One region of the Limosilactobacillus portuensis genome, then DNA from elsewhere that is predicted to be linked to it. Evidence: predicted binding sites of a transcription regulator. Region 1 holds the regulator's gene; the other holds the start of a gene.
What was found. Region 1 encodes HrcA, which represses chaperone genes, less so after heat shock. Its sites were predicted from a motif close to TTAGCACTCNNNNNNNNNGAGTGCTAA; they were not measured.

Region 1 (4,435 bases):
GTGGTGGTTTTACGCTTGACCAGACTCTGAGCTTAAATGATATTCAAGATGCAGTAGCTCATCAAACAATTAATCGTCATCTTTACCCAATTGATTATGCCCTGAAAGACTATCCAGCAGTAGAATTAACTCCAGTACAATGGCAGTCTGTTCAGCATGGTGGCTGGCTTAAGGAGGATGAGTTGCAGACAGTAGCAAATGAAGTGGTCCTGAAATATGACGGTTCGACTAAGGCGCTATACCACTTAACGGCTCAGGGATATAAGCCAACAAAGATGTTCTCTGTAAAGTAAAGGAGGAAGGACAAGTGGAAGTAGTAAGAATCCACCACCCGTTGCAAAAGGAGTTAGTGCTTACAGGTCCGGTAGTACTCGCAATGGGCTTCTTCGATGGTGTCCATCGTGGTCACCAACAAGTGATTAATACTGCTAAAAAGATTGCTGAACAGGAGGACCTCCCGTTAGCAGTTTTAACTTATGATCATGCGCCCGGAATCGTTTATCAACAATATCCAGGTGGTTTTAAATACCTGTCAACAACACCACGAAAGCTGGATCTTTTAAAACAATTAGGAGTAGATCTGGTATATTTGGTTAGCTTTACTTCTTCATTTGCGAGTCTCTCGCCACAAGAATTTGTTGATCAGTATTTAATTGGTTTTCACGCCAAAACAGTGGTGGCGGGGTTTGATCATACTTATGGTAAAGCTGCGGTGGCAACGATGGCGCGTTTACCGGAGTACGCTAACAGCCGATTTAACGTAATCACGGTTCCAAAGTTTACCGGTAATGGTAACCACAAGATTGGTTCGCGGGTTATTCGTAAAGCGATTGATCAAGGGAATGTTGAATTGGCTAACCAGATGCTAGGTTATTATTACACGACAACGGGGATCGTTGTCCATGGCTTAGCACGGGGGCGCACACTAGGCTTTCCAACAATTAACGTTGAAACTCCTGAAAGTGAACGTCTTCCCGGTATTGGCGTATACACTGTTCAAGTGCAAATTGGTCAAGAATGGTATGGTGGAATGGCGAGCGTTGGTCATAACATTACTTTTGGTGATCAAAATAAACTTACTGTTGAAATATACCTTTTTGACTTTGATCAGTTGGTATACGGCGAAGAAGTTAGAGTTCGGTGGTTTTATTATCAACGTGGTGAAATGAAATTTAATGGCGCTGATGAGCTTGTTGACCAGATGAAGCAGGATGAACAATTAGCTCGTCAGAATTTACAAAAAATAGCCCCTAGTATAAAGTGGCTAATTTAGATTTTACAATTGAGTTTGGTGAGGTTAGGCACTGCTAATTATGAAAAAGGCCGGAAAAACATTTTGTTTTTCCAGCCTTTTTACCTTATTAATGACGACTTGCCTGATGATTGGCTGATTGACTAATTTTATGAACGTGTCGCTTAAACTTCATACCGCCGTCCGTGACTAACTTGAAGTGACGCATTTTAGCGTTGAATGGACGGTTTGATAATCGTATTGAAACCCAACGACGCATGATCTCTATCATTTCATCAAGCTCTTTACTAAGGCGATCGTTATTGGCCTTCATTACAGCATCATGAATGTCAGTTTGTAATCGATTAATCAAATTATTATGATAGTCAAGCAACTCCCTTGTTGGTGGGGCATTGCGGTAACTATTGAAGAGCTTCTGAATAATTCGCATAGCATCTTCGGGACCACTTGGCTGAATAAATCGTTGCTTCTTATGTTTCATTGAAAAACTCCTAGATTTTATTTGACGTTTCTTGACTTTTACTATTCAGATTGTTATATTATACATGTGTTTAGCACTTAACCCTATAGAGTGCTAAAAGGGGAAGTGATACAAATGCTAACACAGCGTCAAAACAAGATCCTGCAAGCGATTGTACGTCAATATACCGCAACAGGTCAACCTGTCGGGTCAAAACACCTGGCAGAAAAATTACCTTTTAAGGTAAGTTCTGCTACGGTTCGAAATGAAATGGGTGTTCTTGAAGAAGTTGGTTTTGTTACCAAAGAGCATTCATCTTCAGGACGGGTACCTTCTAAAAAGGGTTACCGTTATTATGTTGACCATTTGCTTGATCCAGAGGTTATTACTGACAACGATTTAGTAGTAATCCAAAATTCACTAGGAACAAGTTTTCAAAAGATTGATGAGATCATTTCGCACTCAGCTGATATTTTATCTGATCTTACTTCCTATACAGCCTTTACACTAAAGCCTGAGCAAGCTGATGTTCGGTTGAGCGGATTTCGGGTTGTTCCGTTAGGTAATCGAAAGGTGATCGCAATTTTAGTTACTGATAGCGGTGATGTCGAAAGTCAGGCATTTACGTTACCACGAAATTACGATACAGATGCTCTTCAAGCGGTTATTCGGATGATTAATGACCAGCTGGTGGGGCAGCCATTAGCTAACGTGATGAAGCGCCTGAATGATGATATTCCGCTTCGGGTGATGCACTACATGCAAAGTGCAGATGGCTTTTTGGATCTTTTTGATAGTGTCGTGTCAAGGGCAGCACGTGAGCAATTCTTTGTTGGCGGCCGGCTAAATCTCTTAGATTTCTCAGAAAAGCATGATTCGGTTGACTTACAGACACTGTATAGTTTGCTTGACCATAACGATCAGTTATCGAATTTGTTAGATTCAAATGTTTCTGACGATGGAGTAAACGTTAAGATTGGTTCTGAGATTTCAAAAGATAGGGCCTTGGATAACTATAGTTTGATCACGGCAACCTATGATGTTGACCAATATGGTAAGGGCATTATTGCAGTACTAGGCCCAACGAGGATGCCTTATTCACGGACGATTGGTTTAGTGAATGCATTTCGTCAGGAGCTAGCAAAACGACTTTTAAACTTTTACCGTCATTACTACGATTCATAGGAGGCGAGTCGATTGGCAGAAGACAAAGCTGCAAAGCAAACAGGTAAAGAAGCAAAGCACCAAAGTCAGGGTGCTGCTTCTGAAAAGAACGACCAGTTTGATGCTAAAAAGTTACAAACTCAAGTGACAAAATTAGAAAGTCAAGTTAAAGATTTGCAACAGCAATTAGATGATAAGGACGATAAGTATTTGCGGGCTGAAGCAGAAATACAGAATATGACTACCCACTTTAAGAAAGAGCGTGCTCAATTACTGAAGTATGATGGTCAAGACTTAGCCAAGTCCGTTTTACCTGTTCTGGATAACCTTAAGCGAGCACTGACGATTGAAGTTCACGACGAAAATGGTCAGCAGTTAAAGAAGGGGATCCAAATGGTTCATGACCACCTAATCAATGCATTAAAGGACCACGGAATTACGGAGATTGATGCAGACGGCAAGCCGTTTGATCCGACCCTTCACCAGGCAGTACAAACAGTGCCGGTGGAAGGTGATCAGAAGGCCGAAACAGTGGTAAAAGTACTGCAGGCTGGTTATCAATTAAAGGATCGGGTTCTTCGTCCTGCAATGGTTGTAGTTGCACAATAAAAATAAGAGAGGGAATAAACAATGGCAAGTAACAAGATTATTGGTATTGATTTAGGTACTACAAACTCCGCCGTTGCCGTTATGGAAGGTAACGAGCCAAAGATTATTACAAATCCAGAAGGGAGTCGGACAACTCCATCTGTTGTTTCATTTAAGAATGGTGAAACTCAAGTTGGTGAAGTAGCAAAGCGTCAAGCAATTACTAACCCTAATACTATTTCATCAATTAAGAGTCATATGGGTGAAGCCGGATATACCGTTGAAGTTGACGGCAAGAAGTATACCCCACAAGAAATTTCTGCAATGATTCTTCAATACTTGAAGAAGTACGCTGAAGATTATATTGGTGATACAGTTAGCCAAGCAGTTATTACTGTTCCTGCATACTTTAATGATGCTCAACGTCAAGCTACTAAGGATGCTGGTAAGATTGCCGGATTAGATGTTAAGCGGATTATTAACGAACCAACTGCCTCATCACTTGCTTATGGTCTTGATAAGAAAGACAAGGATGAAAAGATCCTTGTTTATGACCTTGGTGGTGGGACTTTCGATGTTTCCATTCTTGAATTAGGTGACGGTGTCTTCCAAGTCCTTTCAACTAATGGTGATACTCACCTTGGTGGGGATGACTTTGATAAGAAGATCATGGATTGGTTAATCGATGGCTTTAAGGAAGAAAATGACGTGGACTTGTCTAAGGATAAGATGGCGCTTCAACGGTTAAAGGACGCTGCAGAAAAGGCTAAGAAGGACTTATCTGGTGTTCAAGAAGCCCAAATCAGTTTGCCATTCATTTCTGCTGGTGAAAATGGTCCGCTACACCTTGAAAAGACATTGAGCCGGGCACAATTCAACCAATTAACTAATGATTTGGTTGAACGGACTAAGCAACCAGTTATGAATGCATTGAAGGATGCCGATTTAAGCTTTGATGATATTGATGAAGT
Region 2 (4,435 bases), 560 kb from region 1:
TGCTTGCTCTTCTTCCCCGGGAAGCTGTTCACTACCTGCATACAAGAATTCGCTCCGAATAAGACCTATTCCTTCGGCCCCGGTTTGCCGAGCATCGAGGACATCAATTGGTGTTCCAACATTAGCTACAACCTTAAAATGACGGCCATCGGTACTAACAGTTTGCTCATCCTTTAAGGTCCCCCATTCTTGTTGTTCGCGATCGAATTGGGCGGCCAATCGCTGATAATGATCCACTTCTTCCTCTGACGGATTAGCAATAACTTTGCCATGAATCCCATCAACGATCAGTAAATCACCATTTTTTATTATTTTAGTAGCGTTTTCAGTCCCAACAACTGCCGGTAATGATAGAGTTTTACTCATGATTGTAAAATGGGAAGTCCGACTCCCATCATCAGTTACTAGCCCAGCAACAAACCGCCGATCAAATTGGGCGGTATCGGTTGGTGTAATATTTTGGGCTACAAAAATTGCCCGATGATCTAAAAGGTTTGGATTGGGAAGTTCGACCCCCATTAAATGACTAAGCACTCTTTTAGTAACGTCCTTAATTGCCGTTGCTCGTGACGAAAGATAGTCATTATCATTCATTTTTTCAAGGATTTTTAGTTGCTCATCTGCAGTTTTCTTAATTGCCCATTCTGCAGAGAAGTGATCACGATTAACTTTTTTAAGAATTTCAGCATGGAGGGACCGGTCATCTAAAATTGCCAGCTGATCGTCGACAACCGCAGCCGCCCTTTTCCCCAATGACTTATGGGCATGCTGACGAATTGTTCGAACTTCATTCAGCGTTAAAGCAAAAGAATCATGAAGCCGTTTGACCTCATGATTCTCATTTGCTGAATATTGTTGGTTAACAGATAAATCTGGTCCCACTAATAGGTAGGCGGGAGCAATCGCAATTCCACTGCTCGCTGCCAAGCCATTTAAAAGTGTGGACATTAGTCTGTTAGGCCTTCCTTCTTCATTGTTTCAGCAACGGCATCCAAAGCTTCCTTCTCATCGTCACCCTTAGCAGTAATGGTAACTGAAGCATTTTGACCAACACCAAGTGACATAACACCCATGATGGACTTCAAATTAACACTCTTACCTTCGTATGAAAGGGTAACATCAGAGTTATACTTAGAAGCTGCTTGAACCAGGATAGTTGCTGGACGAGCGTGAATACCTGTCTCAGATGTAATTGTAAAATCACGTTTTTCCATAATTAATCATTCTCCTTCGAGCATATTAGCAAATTATCAGTGGCCAGCCCCTGATAATTTCATTGCTTTTATTTTAGCAATTGTAAACTTCAATTACAAGTTCTCTCAACGATTGATTATCGCTTTTTTAATCGATATGTAAGCGTTCCCCCACGATGAGCTTCAGCTTCAATTTGTGTCCGATATTGATAACCATGAAAAACCGGCTGAAACGCTTGAAATTCCTCTGGAGTAATATCAAAATGACTAGTCTTTCCCGAATGCAAGTCATCAAGTTCCTGTTGATAATCTCTTTCTGTCATTTAACCACCTCATTAAAGGATCTCTGACTTTTTCACCACCCTTATTTTAGCATTCATCTGTTAAGAGTGCTAAAATTTAATAGAAAGTCTGACTAATTTTTTCTTAAACCGATTCATTTGGCTTGCAGTCAAACAAAAAGTAAGTATAATTAACATCAATGGTCAGGAAAGGTCAAAGATAATAATTTCCTTTTCGATGGTCGGATCTATTTTATTAAGGGGGTATTTTTTACGGTGCTTTGTCAAAATTGTCATCAGAATCCTGCAACGATCCATTTACAAATGAACCTTAATGGCCAACGAGTTCAACTCGATTTATGTCAAAACTGTTATCAAAAATTACAAAACATGCAAACAAATATGATGAATGGAGGTAACGGAATGAATAATTTCGGTTTTGGAAGCCTCGAAGACTTCATGAATGCCATGAATAATATGCAAAGTCAACAAGCTGCTGGTAATGGAGCTGCTTTTAGCGGTCAAAACCAACGACAAGGTGGCAACGGCGGCCGTGGTAAGGGAATCCTCGGTCAGTATGGTATTAACTTAACTGATCTTGCTCGCCAAGGAAAGATTGATCCAGTTATTGGTCGTGATAACGAAATTAAGCGAGTTATTGAAATCCTTAATCGCCGGACTAAGAATAATCCAGTCCTAATTGGTGAAGCCGGTGTCGGTAAGACTGCTGTCGTTGAAGGTTTAGCTACCGCAATTGTTTCCGGTGAAGTGCCAGAGAAGCTTGCTAACAAGGAAATTATCCGACTTGATGTTGTTTCCCTTGTTCAAGGAACTGGAATCCGGGGACAGTTTGAAAAACGGATGCAACAATTAATGGCAGAAGTTCGGAAGAACAAGAACATCATTCTCTTCATTGATGAGATTCACGAAATCATGGGTGCCGGTAACGCTGAAGGCGGCATGGATGCCGGAAACGTTCTAAAGCCTGCCCTTGCTCGTGGTGATTTCCAGCTCCTTGGTGCTACTACCCTTAACGAATACCGGAAGATTGAAAAAGACGCTGCCCTTGCCCGGCGGTTCCAACCAGTTGAAGTTAATGAACCTTCAGTTGATGAGACAATTCGAATTCTTAACGGAATTAAAGGTCGCTACCAAGATTATCATCACGTTAAGTACACGGACGATGCAATCATTGCAGCCGCTAAACTTTCTGATCGCTACATCCAAGAACGATTCCTTCCCGACAAGGCAATTGACCTGATGGATGAAGCGGGTTCACGGAAGAACCTAACATTGAAGAATGTTGATCCAAATGCAATCGAAAATGAGATTCACACCGCTGAAGCTCACAAGCAACAAGCAGCAGATAACCAAGACTACGAAAAGGCTGCCTTCTACCGTGATCAGGTAAGCAAACTTGAAAAGGCTAAAAAAGAAGCAGAAGAAAACCATTCTGAAGAATCCGCAACGGTAACCGTTAAGGATATGCAGGAGATTGTTGAAGAAAAAACTAATATTCCTGTCGGCGATCTGCAGAAGCAAGAAGAAAACCAACTTCGGGATCTTGATAAGAAGCTTGACGAACATGTCATTGGTCAAACTGAAGCAGTTGATAAGATTGCGCGGGCAATTCGCCGGAATCGGATTGGCTTAAACAAGTCTGGTCGACCAATTGGGAGTTTCCTCTTTGTTGGACCTACTGGTGTTGGGAAGACCGAGACAGCTAAGCAACTTGCGCTCCAGCTTTTTGGTTCTAAGGATTCAATGATCCGTTTTGACATGTCAGAATACATGGACAAGACATCTACTTCAAAACTTATTGGTGCCGCCCCTGGTTATGTTGGCTATGAAGAAGCTGGTCAATTAACCGAACAAGTTCGTCGTCACCCATACAGCCTAATCTTATTAGACGAAGTGGAAAAGGCTCATCCTGACGTTATGCACATGTTCCTGCAAATTCTTGACGATGGTCGATTAACAGATTCACAAGGACGGACCGTTAGTTTCAAGGACACGATCATTATTATGACTTCTAACGCTGGAACTGGCGATGCCCAAGCTAGTGTTGGTTTTGGTGCTGAATCAACCGGAAGTACTCACTCAATCATTGATAAATTGACCAATTACTTTAAGCCAGAATTCTTAAACCGGTTTGATGACATCGTTCAGTTCAATGCCCTCAGCAAGGATAACTTAATGAAGATTGTTAACCTGATGATCAGTGATGTTAACAAGATGTTGGCTGACCGTGACTTATCAATCACCGTTCCTGAAGATGTTGATGAGAAGTTAGTTGATCTAGGATATGATCCAAAGATGGGGGCTCGTCCCCTTCGTCGGGTAATTCAAGAACAAATCGAAGATCGGATCGCTGACTATGTTCTTGATCACAATGATGCTCACGAACTTGTCGCACAATTGGATAAAGACGGTAACATTACTGTTGGCGCTGCACAAACTGCAGATAAATAACATTTAAATTATTGATGAAAAGAGGGAGCGTGAATAGGGTTCCAGAGTTCGGTTATACCGGACACTGGAACCCATTTGCGTACCGCACTGTTCGTATTTGAACTTGGTAAAAGTACTTATGTCACAATCTCTTTAATATTTACTAGTAGTCTCCGAACTTACAGAGTCTAATCGCGGAAATCCGAATAGGCTCTTGAATGGGTCAATTTCCAGCTTTTTTCTATCTTTACACTTTGTTAACCTGTTCATCACAGAGGTTTCACCTTATCAATGCTATAATAAAGAGTAAATATAGTTGACGGGGTGAAAAGGATGGAAGATAAGTTCAAAACAGGAAACCCAATTTGGGTCTACTACACAAATATTGATACTGGAGAAAATCTGGTTGTCCCCCAACTTTTACGGGGATTTCTCGGAGAAAGGTATTCTGTTGAAAAGAAGCAATTCGACGGTTACCAATTTATCAAAAATGAGGGTGAATTAACCGGA

Region 2: the regulator HrcA is predicted to act here: its motif matches at 1,563-1,589, upstream of PRK60_RS02230 (ATP-dependent Clp protease ATP-binding subunit).

The regions. Positions count from the first base shown of each region.
Region 1 covers NZ_CP117296.1:1,026,482-1,030,916, reverse strand. Annotated here, with positions in the region: gene truB (tRNA pseudouridine(55) synthase TruB) at 1-293, shown strand, start outside; gene ribF (riboflavin biosynthesis protein RibF) at 308-1,273, shown strand; gene PRK60_RS05175 (hypothetical protein) at 1,362-1,733, opposite strand; gene hrcA (heat-inducible transcriptional repressor HrcA) at 1,848-2,897, shown strand; gene grpE (nucleotide exchange factor GrpE) at 2,910-3,485, shown strand; gene dnaK (molecular chaperone DnaK) at 3,507-4,435, shown strand, end outside.
Region 2 covers NZ_CP117296.1:469,302-473,736, reverse strand. Annotated here, with positions in the region: gene ptsP (phosphoenolpyruvate--protein phosphotransferase) at 1-948, opposite strand, end outside; gene PRK60_RS02240 (phosphocarrier protein HPr) at 948-1,214, opposite strand; gene PRK60_RS02235 (hypothetical protein) at 1,331-1,516, opposite strand; gene PRK60_RS02230 (ATP-dependent Clp protease ATP-binding subunit) at 1,751-3,946, shown strand; gene PRK60_RS02225 (MucBP domain-containing protein) at 4,259-4,435, shown strand, end outside.